2 regions of the Kitasatospora sp. NPDC059599 genome follow, and region 2 is predicted to be linked to the other one. Evidence: riboswitches for the same ligand, from Rfam matches in the RefSeq annotation. Region 2 holds a riboswitch; the other holds the start of a gene.
The links. Region 2 has a riboswitch for thiamine pyrophosphate ahead of ACFV04_RS25850 (purine-cytosine permease family protein). Riboswitches for the same ligand answer to the same signal wherever they lie in the genome.
Positions count from the first base shown of each region.

Region 1: linked by a shared signal. The riboswitch ahead of thiO (glycine oxidase ThiO) and the one ahead of ACFV04_RS25850 (purine-cytosine permease family protein) in region 2 are both predicted to bind thiamine pyrophosphate.

Region 1 covers NZ_JBHWCL010000057.1:27,859-42,719, reverse strand. The annotation lists gene thiE (thiamine phosphate synthase) at 1-381, opposite strand, end outside; gene ACFV04_RS21025 (Rv2175c family DNA-binding protein) at 381-746, opposite strand; gene ACFV04_RS21020 (NAD(P)/FAD-dependent oxidoreductase) at 789-1,997, opposite strand; TPP riboswitch at 2,082-2,194, shown strand; gene thiO (glycine oxidase ThiO) at 2,189-3,370, shown strand; gene thiS (sulfur carrier protein ThiS) at 3,451-3,651, shown strand; gene ACFV04_RS21005 (thiazole synthase) at 3,653-4,450, shown strand; gene pknB (Stk1 family PASTA domain-containing Ser/Thr kinase) at 4,614-6,392, shown strand; gene ACFV04_RS20995 (sulfite oxidase-like oxidoreductase) at 6,449-7,078, opposite strand; gene bfr (bacterioferritin) at 7,307-7,786, shown strand; gene ACFV04_RS20985 (bacterioferritin-associated ferredoxin) at 7,791-8,111, opposite strand; gene ACFV04_RS20980 (class II 3-deoxy-7-phosphoheptulonate synthase) at 8,287-9,636, opposite strand; gene ACFV04_RS20975 (anthranilate synthase family protein) at 9,937-11,874, shown strand; gene ACFV04_RS20970 (response regulator transcription factor) at 11,934-12,629, opposite strand; gene macS (MacS family sensor histidine kinase) at 12,626-13,837, opposite strand; gene ACFV04_RS20960 (lysophospholipid acyltransferase family protein) at 13,867-14,679, opposite strand; gene ACFV04_RS20955 (alpha/beta fold hydrolase) at 14,855-14,861, shown strand, end outside.
Region 2 covers NZ_JBHWCL010000081.1:11,813-26,673, reverse strand. The annotation lists gene ACFV04_RS25895 (DUF1906 domain-containing protein) at 1-721, opposite strand, end outside; gene ACFV04_RS25890 (DMT family transporter) at 874-1,968, shown strand; gene ACFV04_RS25885 (pyridoxal 5'-phosphate synthase) at 2,099-2,884, opposite strand; gene ACFV04_RS25880 (hypothetical protein) at 3,437-3,766, opposite strand; gene ACFV04_RS25875 (FAD-linked oxidase C-terminal domain-containing protein) at 4,221-5,585, opposite strand; gene ACFV04_RS25870 (MFS transporter) at 5,719-6,960, opposite strand; gene ACFV04_RS25865 (MerR family transcriptional regulator) at 7,036-7,863, opposite strand; tRNA gene ACFV04_RS25860 (tRNA-Ser) at 7,991-8,081, opposite strand; gene ACFV04_RS25855 (S1C family serine protease) at 8,159-10,027, opposite strand; TPP riboswitch at 10,238-10,384, shown strand; gene ACFV04_RS25850 (purine-cytosine permease family protein) at 10,377-11,816, shown strand; gene ACFV04_RS25845 (glycerophosphodiester phosphodiesterase family protein) at 11,954-12,778, shown strand; gene ACFV04_RS25840 (ATP-binding protein) at 13,196-13,615, shown strand; gene ACFV04_RS25835 (DUF5926 family protein) at 13,730-14,704, shown strand.

The DNA.
Region 1 (14,861 bases), on a different contig from region 2:
GACGGCCGCCGCGTCCACCTCGGACTCGGCGTGGCAGGACCGGCCGATCAGGACGTCCTCGCCGAGGATCGCCCGGGCGGCCGGCACCGGCAGGTCGTCCTGGCCGAGGTGCAGCACGTCCGGCCGGGCCGCGTGCGCGACGTCGGCGCGGTCGTTGACGGCCAGCAGCTTGCCGTGGCGGCGGCAGGCGTCGGCGAAGACCTCCAGGGCCTCCAGCTCCTGCTTGGCCTCCAGGCCCTTGTCGCGCAGCTGGACGATGTCCACCCCGCCCGCCAGCGCCGCGTCGAGGAACTCGGCGAGGTCGCCCTGCTCCCGACGGGCGTCGGTGCACAGGTAGAGGCGCGCGTCCGCCAGGCGAGCGCGCGGCGTGTCCGCCGCCATCAGATCAGCATCGCCTGGGCGCGGCGCTTGACCTCGGTGCCGCGGTTCTCGCGCAGCGCCTGGATCGGGCTGCCGGGCAGCGACGGGTCCTCGGTGAAGAGCCACTCCAGGATCTCCACGTCGTCGTACCCGCAGTCCCGCAGGACGGTCAGGGTGCCGGACAGGTGCTTGACCAGCCCGGGGCCGTCGATGAACGCCGCAGGGACCTGCAGCGACTTGTTCGGGCCGCGCCGGACGGCGATCAGGCCGCCGTTCTTGACCAGGTCACGCACCTCGGTGACCCGGACCCCCCACTGCTCCGAGATGTCGGGCAGGTACATCCACTCGGTGACCAGGGATTCAATCTTGCTTTCGATCTCACTCACGCCACCAGACTGCCACCTCCACGGCCCACCGCGCACCAGGCGCTACCCGGCGACGGCCGACTTCAGCGGCACCGCCGGGTCCGCCGCGCGGGCCGGATCCAGGGCCGTGCCGCGCTCGATCAGCTTCCGCCCCTGGGTGAGGTCGCGCGGCCGGTCCACCGTCAGCAGCGCACTCGGCACCCCGTCGCGCAGCCAGAGCACCGCCCACGAGGCGTCCTGCGGGCCGCCGCGCCACAGCGGCTCGTCGCCCTCGGCGTGCCGGCCCGCGTACTGCACCATCCGCCCGAACTGCTCCGACCAGAAGTACGGCACCGGGTCGTACGGCGGTGCGTCCGTGCCGAGGACGGCGGCGGCCACCGCCTCGCCGGACTGCAGCGCGTGGTCCCAGTGCTGGACGGCCAGCCGGGCACCGGCCCGGGCCGAGGGGTAACTGACGCAGTCGCCGGCCGCGAAGACGCCGGGCAGGGAGGTACGCAGCCGCGCGTCCACCACGACGGCGCCGGCGCCGTCCAGCTCGATCCCGGAACCCGCCAGCCACGCGGTCGCGGGCCGGGCGCCGACACCGACGACCACCTCGTCGGCCGGCAGGTGCGAGCCGTCCGCCAGCAGCACCGCGCCGGGCTCGACGGCGGCCACCCCGACCCCGCAGCGCAGGTCGACGCCGGCCTCGGCGTACCAGGCGGCCATCGCCGAGCCGACCCCGGTCGGCAGCGCGCCGGGCAGCGGCGCCGGGCCCGCCTCGACCACGGTCACCTCGCAGCCCGCCTCGCGGGCCGCGGTGGACACCTCGGCGCCGATCCAGCCCGCGCCGACCAGCACCAGCCGCAGACCGGGCCGCAGCAGCGCGCGCAGCGCCAGGGCGTCGTCCAGGGTGTGCAGCAGGTGCGCGCGCTCGGCGCCGGGCAGGGCCCGCGGGACGGCGCCGGTGGCGATCACCAGCGAGCCGTACGGGAGGTCGCCGTCGTCGGTGTGCAGCACGCCGGGGGTGAGGCCGGTGGCCCGGCGGCCGGTGAGCACCTCGACGCCGAGGTGCGCGTAGTCGATGTCCAGGGTGGTGCTGTCGCTCTTGCCGAGCAGCACGTCCTTGGAGAGCGGAGGCCGGTCGTACGGCGCGTGCGGCTCCTCGCCGACCAGCGTGATCCGCCCGCGCCAGCCGCCCTGCCGCAGTTTGAGGGCGCACTGCGCCCCGGCCAGCCCGGCCCCGACGACGACCACCCGATCCGTTCCGCTCAGCTCTGCCACGCCCGTCACTGTACTCAGCGCCGGGCTGCCGCCCGGGGGCCGTCCACCCTTCGTACGGCCCTTCGGCCCGGCCGGGCCCCGGCGTTATGGTGGGGGCACCATCACGGGAGCCCGGCGAACCGGGCTGAGAGGCGGGCTGGCACGGCCCGCGACCGTCCGAACCTGATCCGGGTCATACCGGCGAAGGGAGAGGAGCAGCTTTGACACGCTTGCCATCAGGCGCCCACGCCGACGTCCTGGTGATCGGCGGAGGCATCATCGGCCTCGCCGTCGCCTGGCGGGCGGCGCAGCGCGGGCTGCGGACCCTCGTGGTCGACCCCGACCCCGGCGGCGGGGCGGCCAGGGTCGCGGCCGGGATGCTCGCCCCGGTCACCGAGCTCCAGTACGGCGAGGAGCCGCTGCTTCGCCTCGGCATGGCCTCCAACGAACGCTACGCGGCCTTCGCCGCCGAACTCACCGAGGCGAGCGGCGGCGCGGACACCGGCTACCGCGCCTGCGGCACGATCGCCGTCGCGCTGGACTCCGACGACCGCGAGGAACTGCGCGAACTGCACGCCTTCCACCGGCGGCTGGGCCTGGACTCGACGTGGCTGACCGGCCGGGAGGCCCGCAAGCTGGAGCCGATGCTCGCCCCCGGTGTGCGCGGCGGCCTGCACGTCGCGGACGACCACCAGGTGGACGGCCGGCGGATGCTCACCGCGCTGCTGCTCGCCGGGGAGCGCGCGGGCGTCACCGTCCGGCCCGCCGAGGCGGTGGAGCTGCTGGTCGAGGGCGGCCGCGCGGTCGGCGCCCGGCTGGGCACCGGGGAGCGGGTGACCGCCGACCGGGTCGTGCTCGCCGCCGGGCCGCACAGCCACCGGCTGGCCGGCCTGCCGGAGGGCGTGCTGCCCGCGGTCCGCCCGGTGAAGGGGCAGGTGCTGCGCCTGCGGATCCCCGCCGCCTACCGGCCGTTCCTCTCCCGCAACGTCCGTGCCGTGGTGCGCGGCGGGCACATCTACCTGGTGCCCCGGGAGAACGGCGAGCTGGTGATCGGCGCGACCACCGAGGAACAGGGCTACGACACCACGGTCACCGCCGGCGGGGTGTACGAACTCCTGCGCGACGCACATGAGTTGGTCCCCGGCATCACCGAACTCCCGCTCGTGGAGACCTCGGCGGGCCTGCGCCCCGGCTCACCCGACAACGCGCCGCTGCTCGGCCCGACCGCGCTCCCCGGGCTGGTCGCCGCCACCGGCCACCACCGCAACGGCGTGCTGCTCGCCCCGGTGACCGCCGACGTGCTCGCCGAGTACCTGGCCACCGGCGAACTCCCGCCACTGGCACAGCCGTTCACCCCCACCCGGTTCTCCCCCGACCGCTCCACCACGAAGGCCCTGGCATGACCGAGACCACCCCCACCGACACCGCGCCGGCCGAGAGCACGCAGGCCGGATCCGCGCCGACCGACACCGCGCCGTCCGAGATCGCCCTGAGCGTCAACGGCGAGCCCCGCACGGTGGCCGCCACGACCACCCTCGCCGAACTGGTCGCCACCGTGAGCCGCGCCAACACCGGTGTCGCCGCCGCCCTCAACGAGGCAGTGGTGCCCCGCAGTTCGTGGCCCGGGACGCCGCTGAACGCGGGCGACCGGATCGAGATCCTCACCGCCGTCCAGGGAGGCTGAGATGGCCGACGACCTGCTGACCATCGCCGGGACGACCTTCTCCTCCCGGCTGATCATGGGCACCGGCGGCGCGCCGAGCCTGGAGGTCCTGGAGCGCGCGCTGCTCGCCTCCGGCACCGAGCTGACCACCGTCGCGATGCGCCGGGTCGACGCCGGCACCCAGGGATCCGTCCTGGACGTGCTCACCCGCAACGGCATCCGTGTCCTGCCCAACACGGCCGGCTGCTTCACCGCCGGCGAGGCCGTGCTGACGGCCCGGCTGGCCCGCGAGGCGCTCGGCACCGACTGGGTGAAGCTGGAGGTGATCGCCGACGAGCGGACCCTCCTGCCGGACCCGATCGAGCTGCTGGACGCCGCCGAGACCCTGGTCGACGACGGCTTCACGGTCCTGCCGTACACCAACGACGACCCGGTGCTGGCCCGCAAGTTGGAGGACGTCGGCTGCGCCGCGATCATGCCGCTGGGCTCACCGATCGGCTCCGGTCTCGGCATCCGCAACCCGCACAACTTCCAGCTGATCGTGGAGAGCGCGAGCGTCCCGGTGATCCTGGACGCGGGCGCCGGCACCGCCTCCGACGTCGCGCTGGCGATGGAACTCGGCTGCTCCGCCGTGATGCTGGCCTCCGCGGTGACCCGGGCCCAGGACCCGGTGCTGATGGCCGAGGCGATGCGGCACGCCGCCGAGGCGGGCCGGCTCGCCCACCGGGCCGGCCGCATCCCGCGCCGCTTCCACGCCGAGGCGTCGTCCGCGATGGCCGGCCGAGCGGACCTGGACACCCGGGAACTCCCCGCGTTCTGAGGGTCCGTCGCCGTGCTCCCGCCCGTGGGCCCCGTCACCGGGGATCCGGGGACGGGCACCTGCGGCGGGTCCGACGCGTGTCACAAGCCGGGCACAGCCGGGCCCGGGGGCGGTGTCCCCGGGTCCGGCCGGCGGGCCCGGCACTAGACTCGCCCGAGTGGACATGGCACTGCACGACCCCCTGATCGGCACCCTGCTCGACAACCGGTACCAGGTCGAGCAGCGCATCGCCACCGGCGGGATGTCCACCGTCTACAAGGGCACCGACACCCGGCTCGACCGGGTCGTCGCCCTCAAGGTGATGCACCCCGCCCTGGCCGGGGACGAGGGCTTCACCACCCGCTTCATCCGCGAGGCCAAGGCGGTCGCCAAGCTCACCCACCCCAACGTGGTCAACGTCTTCGACCAGGGCGCGGACGGCGGAAACGTCTTCCTCGCCATGGAGTACGTGCCCGGCCGCACCCTGCGCGACCTGCTGCGCGACCGCGGCGCACTCTCCGTCCGGGCCGCCCTGGACGTCCTGGAGCCGGTGCTCGCCGCCCTCGGCGCCGCCCACCGGGCCGGGCTGGTGCACCGGGACGTCAAGCCGGAGAACGTGCTGATCACCGAGAGCGGCCTGGTCAAGGTCGCCGACTTCGGCCTGGTCCGGGTGCTCGGCGCCGCCGACGGCGCACCCACGTCGACCAGCACCGCCACCGGCGGCACGGTCATGGGCACCGTCTCCTACCTCGCCCCCGAGCAGATCCTCCCGGACGCCCCCACCGACCAGCGGGTCGACGTCTACGCGTCCGGCATCCTGCTCTACGAGATGCTCACCGGCCGCCGTCCGCACACCGGCGACAACCCCGTCCAGGTCATGTACAAGCACCTGCACGAGGACGTCCCCGCCCCCTCCCTGATCGCCCCCGCGGTCGGCCCCGAACTGGACGCCATCGTGGCCGGCGCCTGCGCCCGGGTCGCCGACGCCCGCCCGTACGACGCGGTGGAGCTGCTCGCCGCGGTCCAGCGGGTCCGCCGCACCCTCACCCCGGCCGAGCTGGACGCCGAGCCGCCGGCCTCCTCCCGGCCCAGCCCGCGCTACCCGACCAGCGAGCCGACCTCGGTGATCCAGCCGCTGCCGCAGCCCGCCGACGCCCCTCCGGCGGAGCGCACCAGCGTGCTGGACGTGCCGCCGGAGCTGATGGACCAGCTGCTCACCGAGCCGCGCCCGTACGACGAACCGGCCCCGGTGCGCGAGCGCCGGCCCGGCCTGCTGCGCCGGGTCCCGCGCAAGGCGCTGATCTGGGCCGCGGCGCTGACCGCGCTGGTGCTGGCGGTCGGCGGCGCCACCTACGGCCTGTCCGAGGGGCTGTACGGCCCGGTGCCCGGGGTGCTCGGCAAGGACCGGGCCGAGGCGCAGCGGATCCTGGACAAGGAGGGCCTGCACGGCAGGTTCGTCGAGGCGTTCAGCGAGTCCGTGCCGTCCGGACAGGTGGTCTCCACCGACCCCGGGGTCGGCGCGCGCACCCGCCGGAGCGACACGATCACCGTCACCGTCTCCAAGGGGCCCAGGCGGATCGCGGTGCCCGACCTCGTCGGCAAGAGCGCCGCCGACGCCGCCGCGGCCCTGGCCGGCGCCCAGCTGACCAGGGGCACCGTGACCGAGACCTACGACGACGGCGTCCCGGAGGGCTCGGTGATCAGCAGCTCGCCGGCGGCCGGGCAGCAACTGCAGGAGAACGCCGCGGTCTCGCTGGTGGTCAGCAAGGGCATGGTGCCGGTCCCGAACGTCACCGGGATGACCAAGGACGAGGCGCAGAAGGCACTGCAGGCCGCGGGCTTCACGATGCAGACCACCGGCTGGGACGTGTTCGGCGCGGTCAAGGTGAACGGCCAGTCCCCGGCGGCCGGTGAGCGGCGGCCGCAGCGCAGCGCGGTCACGGTCAGGTTCTCGCTCTTCTAGCCGCGTCCGACGCCCGGGCCCGGGCCCGGCACCGCGCGGAAGGTCCGGCGGCGGCCTCAGCGCAGCGGGCCCTCGCCCGGCTCCTCCTGGTAGGAGTAGCGCTGCTCGCGCCAGGGGTCGGCGAGGTTGTGGTAGCCGCGCTCCTCCCAGAAGCCGCGCCGGTCGGCCCGCATGTACTCCACCGCACGGACCCACTTGGGGCCCTTCCAGGCGTACAGCTGCGGCACCACCAGCCGGACCGGGAAGCCGTGCTCGGCGGTCAGCGCCTCGCCGTTGCGGTGGGTGGCGAGCAGGGTGCGCGGGTCGGCGAAGTCGGCGAGCCGCAGGTTGGCGCTGTAGCCGTACTCCGCCCAGACCATCACGTGGGTGACGCCGGGTGCCGGGGGCACCAGGTCGAGCACGGCGGCGGCCGACACGCCCGTCCACTCGTTGCCGAGCACGGAGAACTTGGTCACGCAGTGCAGGTCGGCGACGACGGTGGTGCGCGGCAGGGCGCTGAAGGCCCCGAAGTCCCAGCTGTGCTTCTCCGCCGAGGCGGTGGCGCCGAACACCTGGAGATCCCAGGTCAGCGGCTTGAAGCGGGGCACCGGGCCGTAGTGCAGGGCGGGCCAGCCGCGCTGTGCGCGCTGGCCCGGGGGGAGCCTCGGGTCAGACGGCGGCAGCGGTTCGTGAGTGGACTGACCCATGGATCCATGGTGACAGACGGCGGACGAGCCCCGGCACGCGCCCCTTTGCGTGGGTTCACGCCCCGCCCGTACGGGCCAACGGTCGATCGCTCACCGAGCGACTTCCGCCCAAATCGGATATTCCGACACATGTCCTAGTGAGTGTGAACTTACTGGAATTCCTTCCCGCCACGGTGCCAGGATGCGCAGCGCAGGACCCACCCCAGGACGAGCGCAGGAGGCACCGCCATGCAGGGCGATCCCGAGGTCATCGAGTTCCTCAACGAGCAGCTCACCGCCGAGCTGACCGCGATCAACCAGTACTTCCTGCACGCCAAGATGCAGGAGAACTTCGGCTGGACGAAGCTCGCCAAGTACACCCGGCACGAGTCCTTCGACGAGATGAAGCACGCCGAGACGCTCACCGACCGGATCCTGTTCCTGGAGGGGCTGCCCAACTACCAGCGGCTCTTCCACGTCCGGATCGGCCAGACGGTCAAGGAGATGTTCGAGGCCGACCGCCAGGTCGAGGTCGAGGCGATCGACCGGCTCAAGCGCGGGATCGTGGTGATGCGGGCCAAGAACGACGTGACCTCGGCGAACATCTTCGAGGACATCCTGGCCGACGAGGAACACCACATCGACTACCTGGACACCCAGCTGGAACTCCTGGAGAAGCTCGGCGAGCCGCTCTACCTGGCCCAGCTCATCGAGCAGCCGGAGTCCTGAGGCCTCAGGCCACGCGCAGCGGGAGCACCGGGGCGATCGGGGCCGTCGGAACCGCCCCGGGCGCCGGAGCGGCCGGGGCCGGGTCCGCCGCCGCTCCCCCCGGCTGCGGCTCCGCTTCGGCGAGGCCGAGCTTCGCCGCCAGCCGGGCGGTCGGGCAGGGCCGGGCGCCGTGCTCGCCGAGCAGCGCCTGGATCCGGCGCACGCAGGACCCGCAGTCGGTGCCGGCCTTGCAGCCCTTCGCTATCTGGCGGGGGGTGCCGGCACCCCCGTCGATCGCCTTCTTCACCTGGTCCTCGGTGACCGCATGACACATGCACACGTACATCGCGGTATCTCCCGGGGTGAAGCGGAGTGGATCTTGACTAAGGCTTGCCTTAGCTCACTAAGCCTCACCTTACCCGGCGATCCGGGTACGAAAAAGCCCCTCCGGGCTCGGGAACCCCGAATCCGGAGGGGCTTTCGTCACATTCGGCCCGCGCGGGGCCGGCCGTGCGCGGGGCTCACTGCCCCCGGTACATCTCGGCGACCAGGAAGGCCAGGTCCAGCGACTGGCTGCGGTTGAGCCGCGGGTCGCAGGCCGTCTCGTAGCGCTGGTGCAGGTCGTCCACCAGGACCTCGTCGCCGCCGCCGACGCACTCGGTGACGTCGTCGCCGGTCAGCTCCACGTGGATGCCGCCCGGGTGGGTGCCGAGCGCGCGGTGCACCTCGAAGAAGCCCTTGACCTCGTCCAGGACGTCGTCGAAGCGGCGGGTCTTGTGGCCGCTGGAGGCCTCGAAGGTGTTGCCGTGCATCGGGTCGCAGATCCACACCGGCTTGGCACCGGAGGCGGTGACCTTCTCCACCAGGGTGGGCAGGTGCTCGCGGATCTTGCCCGCACCCATCCGGGTGATGAAGGTCAGACGGCCGGGCTCGCGCTCCGGGTCCAGCTTCTCGATCAGGGCCAGCGCCTCGTCCACCGAGGTGGTCGGACCGAGCTTGACGCCGATCGGGTTGCGGACCTTCGAGGCGAACTCGATGTGCGCGTGGTCCAGCTGCCGGGTGCGCTCGCCGATCCACACCATGTGGCCGGAGACGTCGTACAGCTCGCCGGTGCGCGAGTCCACGCGGGTCAGCGCGGTCTCGTAGTCGAGGATCAGCGCCTCGTGCGAGGAGAAGAACTCGACCGTCTTGAACTCCTCCGGCGCGACACCGCAGGCGTTCATGAACGCCAGCGCGTTGTCGATCTCCCGGGCGAGCTGCTCGTAGCGCTGGCCGGCCGGCGAGTTGCGGACGAAGTCCTGGTTCCACGCGTGCACCTGGCGCAGGTCGGCGTAACCACCGGTGGTGAACGCGCGCACCAGGTTGAGCGTCGCGGCGGACGCGTTGTACATCCGCTTCAGGCGCTCCGGGTCCGGGTTGCGGGACTCGGGGGTGAACTCGAAACCGTTCACCGAGTCGCCCCGGTAGACCGGCAGGGTCACGCCGTTGCGGGTCTCGGTCGCCTTGGAGCGCGGCTTCGAGTACTGGCCGGCGATCCGGCCGACCTTCACCACCGGCACCGAGGCCGCGTACGTCAGCACGGCGGCCATCTGGAGCAGGGTCTTCAGCTTGTTGCGGATGTGCTCCGCCGAGACGCCGTCGAAGGCCTCGGCGCAGTCACCGCCCTGGAGGAGGAAGGCCTCCCCGCGCGCCACGGCTCCGAGCCGGGCGCGCAGCTGGTCGCACTCGCCGGCGAAGACGAGCGGCGGATACGAGGCGAGCTCGGCAAGGGTCTTGCGCAGAGCCTCTTGGTCCGGCCATTCAGGCTGCTGCGCCGCGGGCAGGGACTGCCAGGAGTGGGCAGCCCTCGATGTCTCAGTCGTAGCGGTCACACGGCCAAGGCTACGGGGTGGCACGAGCGATTCGTGACCATTGCCCGAGGGGTGAGACACATCTCGGACAAAGGCGTGACGCCGCTCACCCGTCCTGCCGGATCCGCTACGCTCGACCCATGCACGCGCCCCACAACCACTCCTGGTGGTGGGCCTCCTCCACGGGTGGCCCACCGATCGCGCGTTCCTAGACGAACACGACGGCCGCCCCTCGGGGCGGCCGTCGGCGTCTGAGCAGACGGCCCTCCGGGAGCGGAACCCAGCACCGCCCTCGCCATCCACCCGGAAGGAAGCCGCACCGTGACCACCGTCACCGACCTGCTCACCCGTCTCACCGCCCCCGGCGCCCCCGCCTTCGCCCTGCTGCACCGCCGCACCCCCCGGCTCGCCCCGGACACCGTCGAGGTGCTGCTGGGCACCGTCGACAGCTACCGGCGCCTCGCCGACCTCCCGGTGCGCAGCGGCGTCCCGGCCGGCGGCACCCCGGTGCACGACCTGCTCGCGCTCGTCCCGTACCGGCAGATCCGCGAGCGCGGCTTCGAGGCGCACGACGACGGCACCCCGCTGCAGGCCCTCGCGGTGGCTGAACAGCACGTCCTCCCCTTGGCCGAATTCACGTCCGCCCTACCGCAGTTGCCGGTCTCACTTGCCGGTGGCGCGTTCGACGTGGACGACGATTCGTACGCCTCGATCGTCCGCCGGGTGATCGAGGACGAGATCGGCAACGGCGAGGGCGCCAACTTCGTGATCCGGCGCGACTTCCACGCCACCCTCGACGACTTCGGCCCGGCCCTCGCGCTGACCCTCTTCCGACGGCTGCTGGAGCAGGAACGCGGCGCCTACTGGACCTTCCTGGTGCACACCGGCGAACGGGTCCTGGTCGGCGCCTCCCCCGAGGTGCACGTCCGCCAGAGCGGCGGCACCGTCGTGATGAACCCGATCTCCGGCACCTACCGCTATCCGGCGGGCGGCTCCGACATCGACTCACTGCTCCGGTTCCTGCACGACCCCAAGGAGTTGGAGGAGCTCACCATGGTCGTGGACGAGGAGCTCAAGATGATGTGCACGGTCGGCGACCTCGGCGGCCAGGTGCTCGGGCCCCGGCTCAAGGAGATGGCCCACCTCGCCCACACCGAGTACGAACTGCGCGGCCGCACCTCGCTGGACGTCCGCGACGTGCTCCGCGAAACGATGTTCGCCGCCACCGTCACCGGCAGCCCGGTCGAGAACGCCACCCGGGTCATCAACCGGTACGAGCCCACCGGGCGCGGCTACTACTCCGGCGCGCTCGCCCTGATCGGACGCTCCGCCAGCGGCGGGCAGCTGCTGGACTCGCCGATCTGCATCCGCACCGCCGACATCGACCCGGCCACCGGCCGGCTCGTCGTCCGGGTCGGCGCCACCCTGGTGCGCCACTCCGTGCCGGAGTCCGAGGTCGCCGAGACCCACGCCAAGGCCGCCGGGGTGCTCACCGCGATCGGCGCCCGGCCCGCGCCCGCCCGGCTCCCCCACCCCACCGGCCCCCGGCTCGCCGACGACCACCGGGTGCAGGCCGCGCTCGACGCCCGCCGGGCCGGCCTCGCACCGTTCTGGCTGCGGATGCAGACGCCGGCCCTCGTCACCGAGACCGAGCCGGCCCTGGTCGTGGACGGCGAGGACACCTTCACCTCGATGCTCGCCCACCTGCTCGGCTCGCTCGGCCACCGGGTGACGGTCGTCCGCTACGACGAGCCCGGGCTGCGCGCACTCGTCGCGGCGCACCCCGGTCCGCTGGTGCTCGGCCCCGGCCCCGGCGACCCGGCGCTCGCCGACGACCCCAAGATGGCCGTGCTGCGACCGATCGTCGCGGACTCCCTGGCCGCCGCCCGCTCCGGCGCCCGGACCGCACCGCTGCTCGCGGTCTGCCTCAGCCACCAGTTGCTCTCCGCCGAACTCGGGCTGGCACTGGGCCGCAAGGCCGTCCCGTACCAGGGGGCGCAGGAGAGCATCGACCTGTTCGGCACCAAGCGGACGGTCGGGTTCTACAACACCTTCACCGCACGCTGCTCGGAGGCCGACGCGGCCCGGCTCGCCGCCGAGGGCGTCGAGGTCGCCCGGGACGCCGCCACCGGCGACGTCCACGCCCTGCGCGGGCCCGGCTTCGCCGGCCTCCAGTTCCACCCCGAGTCGGTGCTCACCCGCGAGGGCGTGGACATCGTGGCGGGCCTGCTGCGCGAGGTGGCGCCGGTCCGCCGCTGAACGGCCGGGGCACGACGGGTCGACGGCGTCCCGGGCGGTTCGCGACCGCCCGGGCCCCGTCAGATCTCGTCGTCCAGGCCCTGCTCGATCGCGTACCGGACCAGTTCCACCCGGTTGTGCAGCTGCAGCTTCCCGAGCGTGTTCTGGACGTGGTTCTGCACCGTGCGGTGCGACAGCACCAGCCGGTCGGCGATCTGGCGGTACGACAGGCCCTTGGCCACCAGCCGCAGCACCTCGGTCTCCCGGGCGGTCAGCTGCGGGGCCGCGGGCGCCGACGCCGGGGCGGGCTCGGTGGCCAGCCGGCGGAACTCGCCGAGCACCAGCCCGGCCAGGCCCGGGGTGAAGACCGCGTCGCCGACGGCCGTCCGGAGCACCGCGTTCAGCAGCTCCTCCCGCCCGGCGGACTTCACCAGGTACCCGGTCGCACCGGACTTCACCGCCTCCAGCACGTCCTGGTGCTCCCCGCTGGCCGACAGCACCAGCACCCGCACCGCCGGGTCGTGCGCGACCACCTGGCGGCACACCTCGGCACCGGGCAGCGCGGGCAGGTTGAGGTCCAGCACGATGACCTGCGGCGAGCAGGCGCGGGCGCGGCGCACGGCTTCCTCGCCGTCGCCCGCCGTGGCCACCACGTCCAGCCCGGCCTCGGCGAGGTCGCGCGAGACCGCGTCCCGCCACATCGGGTGGTCGTCCACCACCATCACCCGCACCGGCCGGTCGGTGGTCGGCTGATCGGTCATCAGCTGGTCTGTCATTGAGTGGCCTTCCTCGGGACCCGCAGTTCGACCTCGACGCCCTCACCGGGCGCCGAGTACAGCTCGGCCGTGCCGCCGAGGTCCAGCAGCCGGCCGCGGATGGACTGCGAGACGCCGAGCCGCCCGGCCAGCTCCGCCTCGCCGAGCCGGCCCGGGGCGAAGCCGGGGCCGTCGTCGCGGATGCTGACCGTGACGGCCTCCGGCTCGTCCTCGACCAGGATCCAGGCCCGGGCCCCCTCCCCGGCGTGCCGGCGGACGTTGTCGACGGCCGCGCCGACCGCCGCGGCGAGCTCGCCGACCGCCGGGGCGGGCAGCAGCACCGGGGTGCCGGGCGCGGAGAGCGTGATCCGCTCGTCGGCGTACGGGCGCAGCAGCGCGGTGAGGTCGCGCGGTTCGGCGGCGTCGGGCTCCGGCAGGCGCTGGGCCGGGATCGGACCACCGGTCATCAGGGTCCGCAGCGCCCGCTCCTGCTCACCCGCCAGGCGGCCCAGTTCGGCGAAGTCCGCGCCGCCGGCGGCGCCCGTCCCCCCGCCCAGCTCCGAGCCGCGCCGCTGGACCAGCGCCAGCACCTGCAGCACGCCGTCGTGGATGTCCCGGGAGAGCCGCTCGCGCTCCCGGGTGGCCGCCTCGACCTGGAGCGCCCGGGTGAGCGTGGCCTCACTGGCCCGGGCCAGCTCGATCACGTAGCCGATCGCGCACCCGGCGACCATCAGCAGCACGATGTTGTGGATGTTGTCGCCGGTCGGCCCGCCGTGGCCGAGGATGTTGGCGACGCCGATCACCGAACCGGTGGCCGCCGCCGGCCGCCAGCCGCCCTTGGCGGCGCAGCCGAGCACCGTGCCCGCGGCCCAGATGGTGGGCAGGGTCGGCGCGCCGTGGCTGATCCGGGCCGGGGCGTCGGTCAGGCCGCTCATCACGATGCCGGTGACGGCGAGGGTGAGGTCGACGCCCAGGACGTACCAGGTGCAGCGCTGCGGGTTGGCGAAGGCCCGGGTGGTGGCGAGGGTCCAGAGGGTGAGCGCGCCCAGGAAGATCCAACCCGCCACCGGGTGCAGGAAGTGCAGGTACGAGTTGAAGTACCGGAGCAGGGCGTAGATCAGGGCCAGCATCCGGAAGTAGGAGATGGCCTTCCACAGCGGGAGCTCGACGGACATGCCGCCGGCCGCCACCGTCCCGCCCACCGCGCCGGCTCTGCCGCCGTCCGTCATCCGCCCCTCCCCCGGGCCCGGCCGGGCCGTCAGGCCGAGCCGGTCTCCTTGTCCGCCTCGGCGGCCTTCTCGGCCTCGGCGGTCTTCTCCGCCTCGGCGGCCTCGGCCTTCTCCGCCTTGGCCGCGGCGCGACGCTCGGCGTCGGCCTTCTTCTTGTCCTCGGAGATCTGCCGCTTGGCCGCGGTCGCGTAGATGTCCACGTACTCCTGGCCGGAGAGCCGCATGATCTCGTACATCACCTCGTCCGTCACCGAACGGAGGATGAAGCGGTCGTTCTCCATGCCGTGGTAGCGGGAGAAGTCGAGCGGGCGGCCGATCCGGATACCGGGGCGGGTCCCGAAGTTCGGGACCACCTGGCCGGGCGGCTGCACCTTCTCGGTGTCGATCATGGCGACCGGGATCACCGGGGCGCCGGTGGCCAGCGCGACGCGGGCCAGACCGCCGACCTTGCCGCGGTACAGCTTGCCGTCGGGCGAACGGGTGCCCTCCGGGTAGACGCCGAACAGTTCGCCGCGCTCCAGCACCGCGATGGCGCTGCGGATCGCGGCCTCGCCGGCGCCGCGCACGCCCGAACGGTCCACCGGCAGCTGACCGACGCCCTTGAAGAACGCGGCGGTCAGCCGGCCCTTGAGGCCCGGGGTGTTGAAGTACTCGGCCTTCGCGATGAAGGTCACCCGGCGCTTGATCAGCGCGGGGAAGAAGAACGAGTCCGAGAAGGACAGGTGGTTGCTGGCGATGATCGCCGCACCCTCGGTGGGGATGTTCTCCTCACCCTCGATCCACGGCCGGAAGAAGATCCGAAGCAGTGGCGCGACGATCATCTTCATCAGTCGGTAGAACAACCCGGGCCTCCTGTTATGCGGACCGGTCGATCCTAATGCCCCGCGGCCGTCGGCTGTGCCCGCCCCCGCCGATGGGGGTGTACGGCCCGGCGCGGGGCGTGGGACGATGCGAATTCCTGCAGCTGCCCCTCCAGCGTCCCTCCCCCAGCGCCACCCGCCCGCGAAGGAGTCCGCCATGCCGT
Region 2 (14,861 bases):
CGGTGTCGGCGTGGTCGTCCCAGCGGGCGTACCAGAGCGCGTCGGGCAGCGGCGAGCTGCCGGCCCGGGCGGCGGCGGCCAGGTCGGCGATGCCGGAGTCGAGGCTGGAGTAGAAGCCGGAGCGGTAGCCGGCGGAGTGCAGGGCCTGGGTCCAGCCGAGGGTGAAGTCGACCACGGCCTGTCCGCAGGCCGGGTCGCGCATCGGGTAGGCCTCGATGTCCAGGTAGACCGGGTTGCCCGGGCCGAAGCCGAGTGACCGCAGCGCGCGGACGGCTTCGGCCGCCTCGTCGCGGCCCTGCTGCGCGGCCTTCGCCGGGTCGATCCGCCGGGGTTTGCGGCCCGGGTCGCTGCACGGCGCCTGCAGTCCGACGTGCACCGGAAGGAAGCGCCAGCCCATCGCGCGCGCCTGGCGCACCCACTCGGCGGTGAGCCGGGGCTGGCCGCAGCCGCGCTGGGACCCGCTGGGGTAGATGCCGACCGCCCCGTACGGGGAGGCGGTGCGCCAGGCCCGCAGGGCGTCGAGCGGGGGCGCGCTGCAGGCGTCGAAGGCGGTGCCGCTCCAGCTCTCGCTGAAGTGGAGCGGGCCGGGCCGGTCCGGGAGGGTGACGGCCCGGATGCGGGGGACGGCGACGGCGGCTCCCGCGCTCGCGCCCGTCCCGTCGGTGGCCAGCAGGAGCACGAGGGAGGCGGCGAGGAGGGCCGCAGGGCGGAGATAGCGCACCACGCCTTGGTACTGACGGATCGTCGGACGAATGCGGAAGCCACGCCGCCGAGCCCGCGCGCGTCCACCTTTTCGGACGCACCCGTCCGCATCCGTCCACATTTTGGTAACGAGCTTGCTGACTTATCACTCCTTACGGCAAACTCGCCGCTATGCCCACCTCCCATACCAGCGAAACCTCCGCAGCCTCGTCGTCGGCCACCGCCGTCGCCGAGGCCCTCGCCATGCCGCCCGCCCCCAAGGGCGAGCCTGCCGGCGAGCGGGGCGGCTGGCGACGAGGTGGGGCGTCCGGACCCGCGGCGCCGCCCGGAACACGGTCCGGCCCGTCCACCGGCCGGTTCGGCAAGGTCCTGCGGCGCCCGACGGGGGGCTCCGCGGCCGAAGGCCGGAGGAGGATCCCGGCGCCGCTTCTCTGCCTGACCGCGATGTTCCTCGTGCAGACCGGCATCGCGCTGTCCAAGCCGCTGTTCGGCCCGCTCGGGGTCAGCGGCACCACCTTCCTGCGGCTCGGCTTCGCCGCCGTGATCCTGCTCGCCGTCACCCGCCCGAAGCTGCGCGACAAGAGCCCGCGCGACCTCGGCGCGGCCGCGCTGCTCGGCATGGCCTCGGCCGGGATGACCTGCCTGTTCGCCGGGGCGATCGACCGGCTGCCGATGGGCACCGCCGCGACCATCGAGTTCCTCGGCCCGCTCGCCGTCGCCCTGGTCTTCGCCCGCCGTGCCAGCCACCTGCTCTGGGCGCTGCTCGCGGCCGCCGGCGTGGTGCTGCTGACCCTGCTCGGCGAAGGGGACGGCGGCGGCTCGCTCGACCCGGTCGGCCTGCTGTACGCCTTCGGCGCGGCCGCCTGCTACGCCGCGTACATCCTGTTCACCGACAAGGTCGGCGCGGCCTTCCAGGGGTTCCAGGGGCTGGCGGTGTCGATGACGGTCGGCGCGCTGACGCTGGCTCCGCTCGGGCTCGGCGAGGCCTGGCACGGGCTGACCGCGCCCGGCGCCTCGCCGGTGGTGCTGCTCGCTTCGGTGGCCGGGGTGTCGCTGCTGCTGCCGGTGATCCCCTACGCGCTGGAGATGACCGCGCTGCGGCGGATGCCGCAGCGGGTGTTCAGCGTGCTGGTCAGCCTGGAGCCGGCCGTCAGCGCGCTGGTCGGCCTGGTGGTGCTGGGCCAGCTGCTCGGTGTGCCGCAGCTGGCCGGGATCGGCTGCGTGGTGGCGGCCAGCGTGGGCGCCACGCTGACCGGGCGACGATAGGCGCGCCGGCGCACGGCGGCCGGCCGTAGCCGACGGTGGCCACGGCCGGCTCACGGCCGGTGCGGGCTCACGGCTGGTGCGGGCTCACGGCTGGTGCGGGCTCACGGCCGGGCCGTGGCCACCGGCCGGCTCACGGCCAGAGCAGGGAGCGCGACCAGTCCGGGGAGCTGACCGGACCGCTGCGGGTGTAGCGCAGCCGGACGTGCCGGCGCTGGGAGTCGCCCTGCCAGAACTCCACCTCGTGCGCCCACAGCGTGTAGACGGCGTGGCCGGGCGGGACGACGTCGGGGTGCGCCTCCAGCCGACGGCGGGCGACCGCCACCGCCTCGTCGTACTCGGTCAGCGAGGCCAGCGGCTCGCTCTGCCGGCCGACCAGCGAGGAGGCCCGGGCGGCGGGCGAACGGGTGGCGAACTCGGCGGCGGCGACCAGGTCCAGGGCCCGTTCGACGCTGCCGCGCACCCGCACCTGGCGGCCAAGCTGCGGCCAGTAGACGGTCAGCGCGGCGGCCGGGTGGTCGGCGAGCTGACGGCCCTTGGGGCTGTCGGCGGCGGCGGAGAAGTTCCAGCCGGTGCCGGCCGCGTCGACGTCGCGCAGCACGAGCACCCGGGCGTCCGGCATGCCGTCCGCGTCGACGGTGGAGAGGGTGAACGCCTGCGGGTCCAGCACCCCGGCGTCCAGGGCGGTGGCGAGCCAGTCCACGAACAGCGGGCCGGGCTCGGCGGCGGCGGCCTCGTGGTCGAAGAACGGCAGCGGGCGGGCCATCGGCGGGCGACCCAGCAGCAGCTCCGGGACGGACCGGGGCTCGGGCCGGCGCTCGCCGGGCGGCGCGGCCACCGGCTCGGGGCGTTCCGCCGCCGGCTCCGGTGCGGGCCAGGCCTCGTCCGGGCCGGTCAGGCCCTCCTCCTCCGCCGCCATCGCGCGCCCTCTCCTCCGGTTGCCGCGGTCACCACCCCGGCCGGGCCCTCCTTTCCGGGCTCCGGCGCGTGGTGCGCTGTCGGAGCGCAACCGTACCGCCGAGGGCCGACGGCTCCGGGCGCGGGCCCTCGGTGGACGGATCACGGCCGGTCGGCCCGGGGACGGCGCCGGACGCACTCGTGGGCGGTGCCGATGGTGGCACCGCCCACGGGGCCGGTTTCGCGGTGACCCTTTCCGCTGGCCGGTCATGCGCTGTTCCCTCGGTGATGCGCGGTTCCCTCCGGTTGTCGCGGTCGTTTCGGTCGTCGTTCCGGCTGTCCGGCTGTTCCGGCTGTTGCGGTCGTCCTGGTCGGATCGACCGGTCCGGTCCGGTCCGGAACGGCCCGGGCCCGTCCTCGGGTGCTCAGCTCACCCGCGGCCACCCACCTCCGGCGCCCCCGCCCTCAGTGGTGCCCGGTAGGACCCGGCGCGGTCGCACGGCCCTGCGGCCCTGCGGTCACGCGGTCGTGCGGTCGTGCGGTCGTGCGGTCGTGCCGTCGTACGGCCCCGTGGTCAGGGGAAGATCGGCGCGAAGATGACGTTGACGTTCTTGTTGCCCTGACCTGCCAGGATCGCGCCCGCGTTGTCCTTCACCGCGAGCGTGTTGTTCTGGTTCGAGGCACCGGAGCCGGTGGCCGTCTGCTGCGTGGAGACGTCGTTGCCGTCGACCCCGCCGAAGACGTTGCCGGTGCCGACGTCGGAGACCACGCCGGCATTGGAGCCGGCCGCGGCGCCCGCGCCGTTGTCGGCGGCGGCGATGCCGGCACCCAGCAGTAGCAGACCGGCCGCGAGCGGACCGGCGAGCAGGAGTCCGGCCACCCGCCGGGGGTGGATGCGAGCCATGAAAGCCTCCAGAAAGCTGTTGATCGCGCAACGGTCGAGCATGGTGTGCGGGTTCGCCGGCCAGACGAACACCTGGTGGCTGCGACGCCGGGAGACAGACTTCCGCAACAAATCGACAAAGCACTAGCTCGTCCGGCAGTTTTCGCCCGTTAGCGTGATATCCGCCCGGGCCGCGCATGACGTCGGGGAAACCGGAGAGCGCGCCGACGCACCGCTACCCACCTGGGACGTTGCCCGAACGGCCGTCGATTCGAGCGCGATGTGACGCGGCGCTTCGACGCCACACGAACCACCGAGCGCACCACCCCGGCGCGGACGGATCGCGGACACGCCCCGGAAAGGTTCGACCACCCTCCCGTGTCGACTTTTTCAGCCATTCGCAGACCATCGGAAAGTCACACCGAAACGGCGGGCGCAAGAAGACGAACAATCCACCGTCGGTCGCCGGAGAGGATCAGACCATCTTGCCCGGGTTCAGGATCCCCAGCGGGTCGAAGACCGCCTTCAGCTGCCGCTGCAGGTCGAGCGCCACCGGGCCCAGCTCGCGGGCCAGCCAGTCCCGCTTGAGCAGCCCCACCCCGTGCTCGCCGGTGATCGTGCCGCCCAGCTCCAGCCCGAGCGCCATGATCTCGTCGAAGGAGCGCTGGGCGCGCGCGGTCTGCTCCGCGTCCCCGGCGTCGAAGATCACGATCGGGTGGGTGTTGCCGTCCCCGGCGTGACTGACCACCCCGATGGTCAGCCCCTGCCGCTCCGCGATCGCCGCGACGCCGTTCAGCATCTCGGCCAGCCGGGACCGCGGCACCGCCACGTCGTCGATCATCGTGGTGCCCAAGCGGTCCAGCGCGGGCAGCGCAAGCCGCCGGGCGGCCAGCAGCAGATCGGACTCCGCCTGGTCCTCGGCCGGCACCACCTCGGTCGCCCCGGCCGCCCGGCACAGCTCCGCGACCCGCGCCAGCTCGCCGACCCGGTCCGGCCCGTCGAAGGCCACCAGCAGCAGGGCCTGGGTCGACTCCGGCAGCCCCATCTGCCCCAACTCGTTGACGGCCCGCACCGAGACCGCGTCCATCAGCTCCATCAGCGACGGGGTCAGGCCCCGCGCCATCACCTCGCAGACCGCCGCACCGGCCGCGTCCGCGCTGGGGAACTCCGCCGCCAACGCCAGCTGCGGGGCGGGCGCGGGCCGCAGCGCCAGGACGGCCCGGACCACCACGCCGAGCGTCCCCTCCGAGCCGACGAACAGGCGGGTCAGGTCGTAGCCGGCCACGCCCTTGGCCGTCCGGCGGCCGGTGGACAGCAGCCGCCCGTCCGCCAGCACCACGTCCAGGCCGAGCACGTACTCGCTGGTGACGCCGTACTTCACGCAGCAGAGCCCGCCCGCTCCGGTGCCGATGTTGCCGCCGATCGTGCAGGACTCCCAGCTGGACGGGTCCGGCGGGTAGGCCAGGCCCGACTCCCCCGCCGCGCGCGAGAGTTCGGCGTTCACCACACCGGGCTCGACGACCGCGATCCGGTTCACCGGGTCGATCTCCAGGATCCGGTCCAGCTTCACCAGCGACAGCACGACGCAGCCGTCCACCGCGTTCGCCGCACCGGAGAGGCCGGTCCTGGCGCCCTGCGGCACCACCGGCACGCGCAGCCCGGTCGCGGTGCGCATCACGTGCTGCACCTGCTCGACCGTCTCCGGGAACACCACCGCGGCGGGCACGCCGGCCGCGCAGAACCCGGCCATGTCGCGGCTGTACGCGGCGGTCACGTCGGGGTCCACCACCACGGCCCCGGCCGGGAGGCCCAGCGCCAGTCGGTCCGTCAGATCACTCATCGCCGCCTCCGCCCGCCGCCCGACCAGCTCCGCACTCCGCACTCTGCCCGCGTGCCGGTGGTGCGGCAAGTGGGCCTCGGGCCCGACCGGGAGCCCGTGGCGGGCGGCCCCGGCCGTGGGCGTCCGCCATCGGTCAGGCGCGGCGGAGCGTGCGGGTGGCCAGCGCGGCGACGGCGGCGGTGGCCGTGGCGAGGGCGCAGAGCAGGGTGGGCAGGGCCGCGCCCGTCGCGTCCGCAAGCAGGCCCAGCAGGGCGTTCGACACCACCAGGGCCACGCTCTGCACGAGCGTCGACAGCGCCTGTACCCGGGAGAGGTGGGACGGCGGAGCGCCCGTCAGCACCAGCGGTCCGATGTGGCAGGCGAACAGCCCCGATCCGATGCCCGTGACCGTGCTGCCGGCCACCGCCGTCACCGGCCCCGCGGCCAGCGCCAGCAGCGCGATCCCCGCCGACGCCGTCCCGAGTCCGGCCGCTGCCCCGACCCCCGTCCGGGGCAGCGCGCCGCACCGGGCGACCAGACCGGCCACCGCGAGCACCCCGGCCGCCTGACCGCCGGTCACCAGTCCCGCCGTGCCCGCCGTCCAGCCGTGCGCCCTCGCCAGCAGCGGACCGAGCAGGGACACCACCGGCAGCAGTGCCCCGGCGGCCGCGCCGGTGAGCAGCAGCGCGGACCGCAGCAGCGGGTCGCCGAGGGCGAGCCGGATGCCGGACACCGCCTCCCGCAGCAGGCCGGCCGACGCGGCGGACGGCGCCCCCTCACGTGGCCGGACCCGCAGCAGGACCAGCAGGACGACCCCGAAGCTCGCCGCGTCCGCCGCCGCCGCACCGGGCAGCCCGCCGATGGCGACCAGCAGGCCGCCCAGCGGTGCCCCGAGCAGGACGGCGGCCTGCCCGCCCGCCTGGCGCAGCGCGAGCGCCCGGGGCAGCCGGTCGGCGGGCACCAGGCGGGCGGGCATCGACCCGCTCGCCGGGAGGTGGAAGGCGTCGACGGTCCCGATCACGGCCGCCGCCGCGACCAGCAGCCACAGCGGCGTGGCCCGCCCGCCCGCCGCGAGGGCCAGGGCGGCGGTCGCGACCAGCATGACCGTGTCCCCGACGAGCATCACCCGGCGGGCGCCGAACCGGTCCGCGACGGCGCCGCCCAGCAGGACCAGCACCGTCCGCGGCACGGTGACCGCGGTCAGCACGAGGGCCGCCGCCCCGCCGCCGTGCGCCGAGGCGGCCCAGCCGAGGGCGAAGTACAGTGCGGCGTCGCCCAGCAGTCCGGCCTGGGTCCCGGCCAGCCAGAGCAGGTACGGCGCGGGCAGCGGTGCCCGCGGGCCGGTGGCGGGGTCCGTGGCGGTGCCGCCGGCGCCGCGGGTGGCGGTGGTCGTCATGCCGGGCGACGCTAGGACCCTCGACCCGGTCGAGGGCAAACGCGCGCGGGCCCGGCAAGATCGGCCGGACGGGGCCTACCGGCGGACCACCGGCTCCTGGAGTTCGGTGACCCACCCGGCCGGGTCCTCCGGGCACTCCACGTACAGCTCCCGGGCGTAGCCGTCCGAGCGGTAGCCGTTCTCCTCGATGAACCGGGCCAGTTCCTGGACGGTGCCCAGCACCCCGTCCATCGGGCCGCGGTGCACGATCGTCGCCGCCTCCCCGATCGGCGGCAGGTCGAGCACCTCGAAGTCGTGCCCGGCCGGCCGCACCGACGGTCCGACCGGGACGGCGACCAGGACCAGCACCGAGCCGTCGCCCTCCGGCGCGTCCTCGTACCGGGCGATGGACGGGCCGGTCGCCTCGACCCCGGCCGCGGCCATCCGCCGGCACAGTTCGGCGAACAGCGGGCCGATCACCGGCGTGATGTCCTCGGGCTCGTAACTCGCGGCCACACCGGCCAGTTGGGCCGCCCGGACGGACGGCACCGGCTTCACCACGACATCGTGTGCGGACATGGTCCCCTCGCTCTCGATCGTTCGGAGCCTCGCCTCCACCCGGGCCAGCCGCAGCTCGTCCGCCGCGATGGCCTCGGCGAGTTGGGCCCGCCGAAGCCGCAGCATCCCGCGCAGTTCGGCCGCGTCCACCTCGTCGTCCAGGACGGCGCGCACCTGCTGCAGCGTGAAACCGAGCTCCTTGAGCGCGATCACCCGGTTCAGTCGGGCGAGTTGGGCCGCCTCGTAGGAGCGGTAGCCGCTGACCGGGTCCACCCGGGCGGGCCGCAGCAGTCCGATCGCGTCGTAGTGGCGCAGCATCCGCACCGACACCCGGCCGTGGCTGGCGAAGTCTCCGATGGTCAACATGGTGGCTCCACTCCATCGCCTCCCACGGTGTCAGGGTCAACCCCGGCCGCCGGACCCGACCCCGGGAACGCAAAGGGCGGGTGCCGAATCGATATCGGCACCCGCCCTGAGCAGGTGGTTCTCCTACTGGCGGAGAGCGTGGGATTCGAACCCACGGTGACGGGTCACGCCACGACAGTTTTCAAGACTGTTCCCTTAGGCCGCTCGGGCAGCTCTCCAGGCGGAGGTCAGCCTAACGGGTCCGGCGGGGTTCGGCGCACACCGTTTCGCGGCGTCGCGGGTCAGCGGGCGGGGGTCACTGGTCACCGTCGCGCTGGCCGAGGGTCACCTTGGTGGTGAGGGTCTGGCCGTTGCGGGTGTACTCGACGTCGACGGTCTCGCCGGGCTTGTGCGTCCAGATCCGGCTGACCAGGGCGGGGCCGTTCTCGATCGGCACGCCGCCGAGCTTGGTGATGACGTCGCCCGGCTTGAGGCCGGCCTTGTCGGCCGCGCCGCCGGGGGTGACGGCGGGCTGGCCCTGGATGTCCTTGGTCTGGATCTGCGCGCCGTCGCCCTTGTAGTCGTCGTTGCGCAGCACGTCGAGCTTGGCGTAGACCGGCTTGCCGGTCTTGATCAGGGTGTCCGCGACCCACTTGGCCTGGTTGATCGGGATGGCGAAGCCCAGGCCGATGCTGCCGGCCCGGCCGTTGGCAGAGGCGTTGGACTGGATCGCCGAGTTGATGCCGACCACCGCGCCGCCGGAGTCGAGCAGCGGGCCGCCGGAGTTGCCGGGGTTGATCGAGGCGTCGGTCTGCAGGGCGTTCATGTACGAGGCCTGCGAGCCGGTCTCGTCGCCGGAGGCGACCGGGCGGTCCTTGGCGCTGATGATGCCGCTGGTGACGGTGGACTCCAGGCCGTACGGCGCGCCGATCGCGACGGTGGCGTCGCCGACGTTGACCTTGTCGGAGTCGGCCAGCGGCAGCGGGGCCAGCTTGCTCTTCGGCGGGTTGTCGATCTTGACCACGGCGACGTCGTAGCCCTCGGCGTGGCCCAGCACCGACGCGTTGTACGAGGTGCCGTCGGCGAACTTGACGGTCAGTTTGCCGCCGTTGAGGGTCGGCGCGACCACGTGGTTGTTGGTGAGGATGTGGCCCTCGGTGTCGAAGACGAAGCCGGTGCCGGTGCCCGACTCGCCGTTGCCCTGCGCCTTGATGGTGACGACGCTGGGCAGCGCCTTCTGCGCGATGGCGGCGATCGAGCCCGGGGCGGGCTCGTTCTTCTGAGTGTCGCTGGCCTGGACGGTGGTGCTGCGGTGGTCGTCCGCGGAGGTGCTGCTGCTGTTGCGGTCGGCCACGGTCACGCCGAGCGCGCCGCCGGCCACGCCGGCGACCAGGGCGACGGCCGCGATCAGGGCGACCAGGCCGCCGCGCTTCCTGCGCGGGCCCCCGCCGTTCGGGCCGCCGGGGTACTCGGCCGGGTAGCCGAGCGGGCCGTTCGGGCCGCCGGGGTGGCCCGCGCCGCCGGAGGCGGCGTCGTGGGACGGTCCCCAGCCGCCGAGCGGCTGGCCTGCGCCGAACGGGTGGTGGCCGTGCGCGGCGGGCGCACCGGGCGCCGCCGGGGTGCCCGGCGCGGGCGCGGCGGCACCGTACGGGTCGTGCGCGCCGGCGGCGGGGACACCGTGGGTCGGGGTGGCGTAAGGGTTGGCGGCCGGCGGCAGCGCCGGGGCCACGGGCGCGGCAGCCGGGGTGGCGGGCGGCAGGACCGGCGGTGGCGCGTCGATGTACCCGGTGACCGGGTCGACGGCGTGCTGCTCGGCGACGGCGGGGACCGGCGCGGCGGGCGCCTCGGACGCGGCCGGGGCCTCCGGCGCGGGGACCTTGGTGAAGGCGACGGTGGGCTTGTGCCCGCCCTCCGCCGGGGCGTCGACCGGGGCGGCCTCGGCAGCGGGCGCCGCGGGCGCCGCCTCGGGCTCGGGCACCCGGCTGAACGCCATGGTCGGCTTGTGCCCGCCTTCCGCCGGGGCGTCGACCGGGGTGTCCCCGGCGGCCTCGGGGACCCGGCGGAAGGCCATGGTCGACTGGTGCCCGCCCTGAGCGGGGCCGTCGGAAACGGCGTCGGCCGCTCCCTGGCCGGCGGGCTGCTCCCCCTGCGGCCCGGTGGGCCCAACCTCGCGCTCGGTGCTCACGGACGACCTCCATAGCTGGCAGAACCAAGGACCATAGTTTTTCGCACTGTCGATTCGATTGCCGTAAGGACCCCTCTGAAGAACTCATAAGAATCCTTAGCCGGTGCCGACGGCCGTGGGCTCCCCACCCCCTGCCGGGCGTCCCGCGATGCGGACCGCGCACGCCCTGGCCTTGGGTGTTCGCCCCCGTGCCGGTTAGCCTGTCGCTCCAAACTGACACGCGGGAGCTTGGACCGACCAGGCTGAGAGTGCGCATGTCGACCGTACGCCACGCGAGCGAGGCGGACGTTCGAGGGGGCGCTGACCGCCGGAACCTGTCCGGGTAATGCCGGCGTAGGGAGTATCGGCCATGCCGCCTGCTTCGCCATCCTCCTCTTCGGGCGCCCCCGCGCCCGAGGGCTTCCCCGCCCCCGCGGAGTCCCCCGACCCGTCGGCCGGGGCCACCGCCGTCCTGGACCGCCCCGACCGGGCCGGCCGGGTCGAGGCGCCGCTGGTCCTGGACACCGAGCCGCCGCGCACACTGCGCTTCCGGGACCACTTCGCGCTCTGGATGAACCTGGGCGTCAGCCTGATCGGCTTCTCCACCGCCGCCACCGTGCTCGGCGCCCCCGGCAGCGAACTCTCGCTGGCCGCCGCAGTGACCGCGATCGCGGTCGGCACGGCGGTCGGCACCGCGATGCTCGGCGTGGCCGCGCTGATCGGCGCCCGGACCGGCGCCCCCGCGATGGCGAACCTGCGCGGGCTGTTCGGCACCCGGCTGTCGTACCTGCCGACGGTGCTGAACATCGTCCAGTGCATCGGCTGGGGCGTGTTCGAGCTGCTGACGATCTCGGCGGGCGCCCAGACCGTCGCCCACACCAGCGGCTACCGCTGGCTGTTCGTGCTGCTCGCGGGCGCGCTGACCACCGCGCTGACCATCTGGCCGCTGGGCTCGATCGCGGTGCTGCGCCGCTTCGTGGCCGGGGCGGTCGCCGTCGCGATGGTGTACTTCACCGTCCAGCTGGGCCGCCAGGGCGTGCCGGACCCGGGCGCCGGCAACTGGCACGGCTTCCTCGGCGCGACCGACGCGATGATCGCGGTGTCGGTCTCCTTCGTCCCGCTGGCCGCCGACTACACGCGGCACTCGCGCACCGCGCGCTCGGCGTTCTGGGGCAGCTTCTCCGGCTACACGGTCGCCCAGGTCTGGTGCTACGTGCTCGGCCTGATGGCGCTGCTGCAGTCCGGCGGCGACCCGGACAAGATCTTCGACTCCTTCCTGGGCGTCTGGGCCGGCTGGCTGTTCCTGCTGGTCCTGGTGCTGCGCGAGACCGACCAGTCCTTCGCCAACGTGTACTCGACCGCCATGTCGGTGCAGAACCTGCTGCCGAGGGCGGACCGCCGGGTGCTGAGCGGCGCGATCGGCGTGCTGACCACCGTGCTGGCGCTGCAGATCGACAAGTTCACCGACAGCTACTACAACTTCCTGGGCCTGATCGGCTCGGTGTTCGTGCCGCTGCTGGCGGTGCTGGCGGTGGACTTCTTCCTCGGCGCCGGACGCCGCGGCTGGGACCTCTCCGAGGACGCGCCGTCCCGCTGGACGATGCTGCTGCCGTGGGTGCTGGGCTTCGCCGTCTACCAGTTCATCGCGCCGACCAAGGTCGCCGGCTGGTGGACGGACTTCTGGACCTCCGCCCAGGAGGCGCTGCACTTCACCCCGCAGGAGTGGACGTCCGCCTCGCTGTTCGCCTTCCTGGTGCCCGCCCTGGTCACCTGGGCGCTCGCCCCGCTCTCCCGCCGCGCCGCGCGCTGACGCCCCGCGGCCCGGGCACCCGGCGGCCCGGCACCGCCGGCCGCCGGGCCGTTCGACCGCGCGGCACCCCGCAGACGGCCCCACGGGTTGGGGCCGTCTTCGCCCCCGCTTCACCTCCGCCGCCTATCGTTGGCCCTGTGACCAGCCCAGACCTGTCCTCGGCGGCGGCGCGCACCGCGCCGCCCGTCCAGGTGATCGCCCACCGCGGTTCCTCCCACGCCCTGCCCGAACACACCCTCGCGGCCTACCGCCGCGCCCTCGACGAGGGCGCCGACGCGGTCGAGTGCGACGTGCGGGTGACCGCCGACGGCCACCTGGTCTGCGTGCACGACCGGCGGATCGGCCGGGTGTCCGACGGCCGCGGCACCGTCTCGGCGATGACGCTCGCCGAGCTGGAGGCCTACGACTTCGGAGCCTGGAAGACCGGCCGCCCCAGCACCGACCCCGAACTGCGCGGCGTGCTGCGGCTGGACCGCCTGCTGGAGCTGGTGGTGGACTGCGGCCGCCCGGTGGACCTGGCGATCGAGACCAAGCACCCGGTGCGCTTCCGCGGCCTGGTGGAGGCCGAGCTGCTGCGGACGCTGGAGCGGTACAAGATCGGCACGGCCCCGGAGGGCGACCGTCCGTCCGCCCGGATCATGAGCTTCTCCTCGGTCGCCCTGAACCGGGTGGCCGCCGCCGCGCCGGAGTACCGCCGGGTGTTCCTGTTCGAGCGCACGCTCCCGCTGCTCGGCCGGCTGCGCGAGGGCGCGCCGCTGCCGGGCGGGGCGCGGATCGCCGGTCCGGGCATCGATCTGGTGCGGGCCCGCCCGCAGCTGGTGACCCGGCTGCGCGAACTGGGGCACGCGGTGCACGTGTGGACGGTGGACGACCCGGCCGACGTCGAGCTCTGCCTGGAACTCGGGGTGTCCGCGATCATCACCAACCGGCCCGCCGAGGTGCTGGCGCAGCTCGGCCGGTGATCCGCGGGTGATCCGCCGACGCACCGACGACCGTACCGGTGCGGACTGATCACTCTGGTCGGCAGTCAAACCTTCCTCGCTCGGTATTGCCGGAATTCTTGCGCCCGGGCGACGGAGGGTGAGCACGGAATGACCTCTTGCCCACCCTCGGTCGCCGTGCTCGAAATGGGCTCGCGGGATCGTCCGGTGCTCGTTTCCGACGCATTACCAAGGGGCATCTCTCCCTCGGCATACGCTGAAGGAGGTCCGGGGGTGGCGTTGATGGTGGCGCGTGAAGTGCCGACTTCATCGACCATGGCAGTGCCGCACGGCCCAGCGAGTGTCGGGGTCGCACGGCGCCGACTGCGTCGAGATCTGGGTGACCGGCAGATACCGGAACCGGTCATCGATGATGCTGTTCTGATCCTTTCCGAACTGTTGAGCAATGCGTGTCGCTACGCCCGTCCGCTCGGCCCGCTGCCGGCGCTCGGCCGCAGCGCCCGGGCCGAGGTGCTCGGGCAGGTGCTGGTCGGCGTCCCGTCCGGGACGCACCCCGCACCCGGCGGCCGGGAGCACGGCGAGGGCACGGCCGGGCCGGACGGCGGCGTGCTGGTCCGCTGGCAGATGCACACCGACGGCGTGCTCACCCTGGAGGTCACCGACGGCGGCGCGACCACCCGGCCGCTGCCCGCCGGTCCCTCGCTGACCTCGCGCGGCGGCCGCGGCCTGAGCATCGTCGACCAGCTGGCCAGCGACTGGGGCGTGCGCGACTCGCCCGGCGAGGTGACGGTCTGGGCGGCGCTGCCCGCGCGCGCCCGCCACGCCCGGCGCTCCGGGGGCGACGCCCGCAGCGCGTAGGGCGGCACCCGCCCGCCCCGGCGCGTTCGCGCGCGCCGGGGGTAGCGCGGGTGCCGGAGGAACGTCAGTAGGCTTCCCGGGACACAGGACCACCGTTCCCGGGAGAGCCGCACCATGGGCAAGAAGGCCGCCAAGAAGGCGCCGCAGCGTCAGTCCACCACCGCCGTCACGGGTGAGGTCCCCGTGGTCGGGGCCCGCGAGGACTGCCCGTGCGGCTCGGGCCGCCGCTACAAGGCCTGCCACGGCCGGGAGGCCTCGCACGCGGTGCAGGAGCTCGTGCACCGCCCGTTCGAGGGCCTGCCGGGCGAGGCCGACTGGGTGGCGCTGCGCGAGCTGGTGCCCGCCGCCACGGTGCCGCTGACGCTGGCCGCCGGGGTGGCCGAGGGCGACGTCCCGTCGGTGACGCTGGCGACCGTGCTGCCGCTGGCCTGGCCGGCCCTGCGCCGCCAGGACGGCTCGATCCTGCTCGGCCTGCAGACCCAGTCCTCCTCCGGAGACCTCAGCCGCGACCTCGCGGACGCCCTGGAGCTGGCCCTGGCCACCGAGCCGGGCACCCCGGTGCCGGCCCGCCGGACCGTCCCGGGCGGGCGCCGCCTGCAGGACCTGCTGGACACCACCGCCGCGTTCGAGCCGGTCGTGCACACCGGCTTCGAGTTCTGGCTGGAGGACGCCGAGACCGCCACCGGCGAGGTCGCCGCCTCCCTGGAGCGCGCCAACGCCTCGGCCATCCCGACCGAGAAGCTGGGCAGCGTCGACGCCGCCTACTGGTGCGGCACCCCGGACAAGAACCACCTGCGCTGGGTGATGACCGTGCCCGAGGAGCAACTGCTGGACGCGCTGGCCCGGCTGAACGCCGCCGGCGAGGCCTCGCTCGGCCCGGACACCCGCCTGGTCGGTTCCTTCCGCGCGCACGGCCTGACCGTGCCGGTGTGGGACCTGCCGCTCGCGATGACCGCCGCCGACTGCGAGAAGCCGGCCGCCGAGTTCGGCGAGCGGCTCGCCGCGGTCCTCGCCGACGCGACCCCGCTGACCGCCGAGGAGCGGCGCGCCCGCGCGAACCTGGTGAACCGTCAGGTCACCTTGAACTAAAGCACGCAGGATCCGCGTGATACGCGTCACATTGTCGCGGTGAACGCGCAATTTCCGGGCGTGGAGGGCGTCTTGGAAATTGGCGCGGGCGCGGATCCTTGTTACTGTCTAAAGAGTCCGGCCGCTGGTGCATCCCCCGTCGCCAGCGGCCGGATCT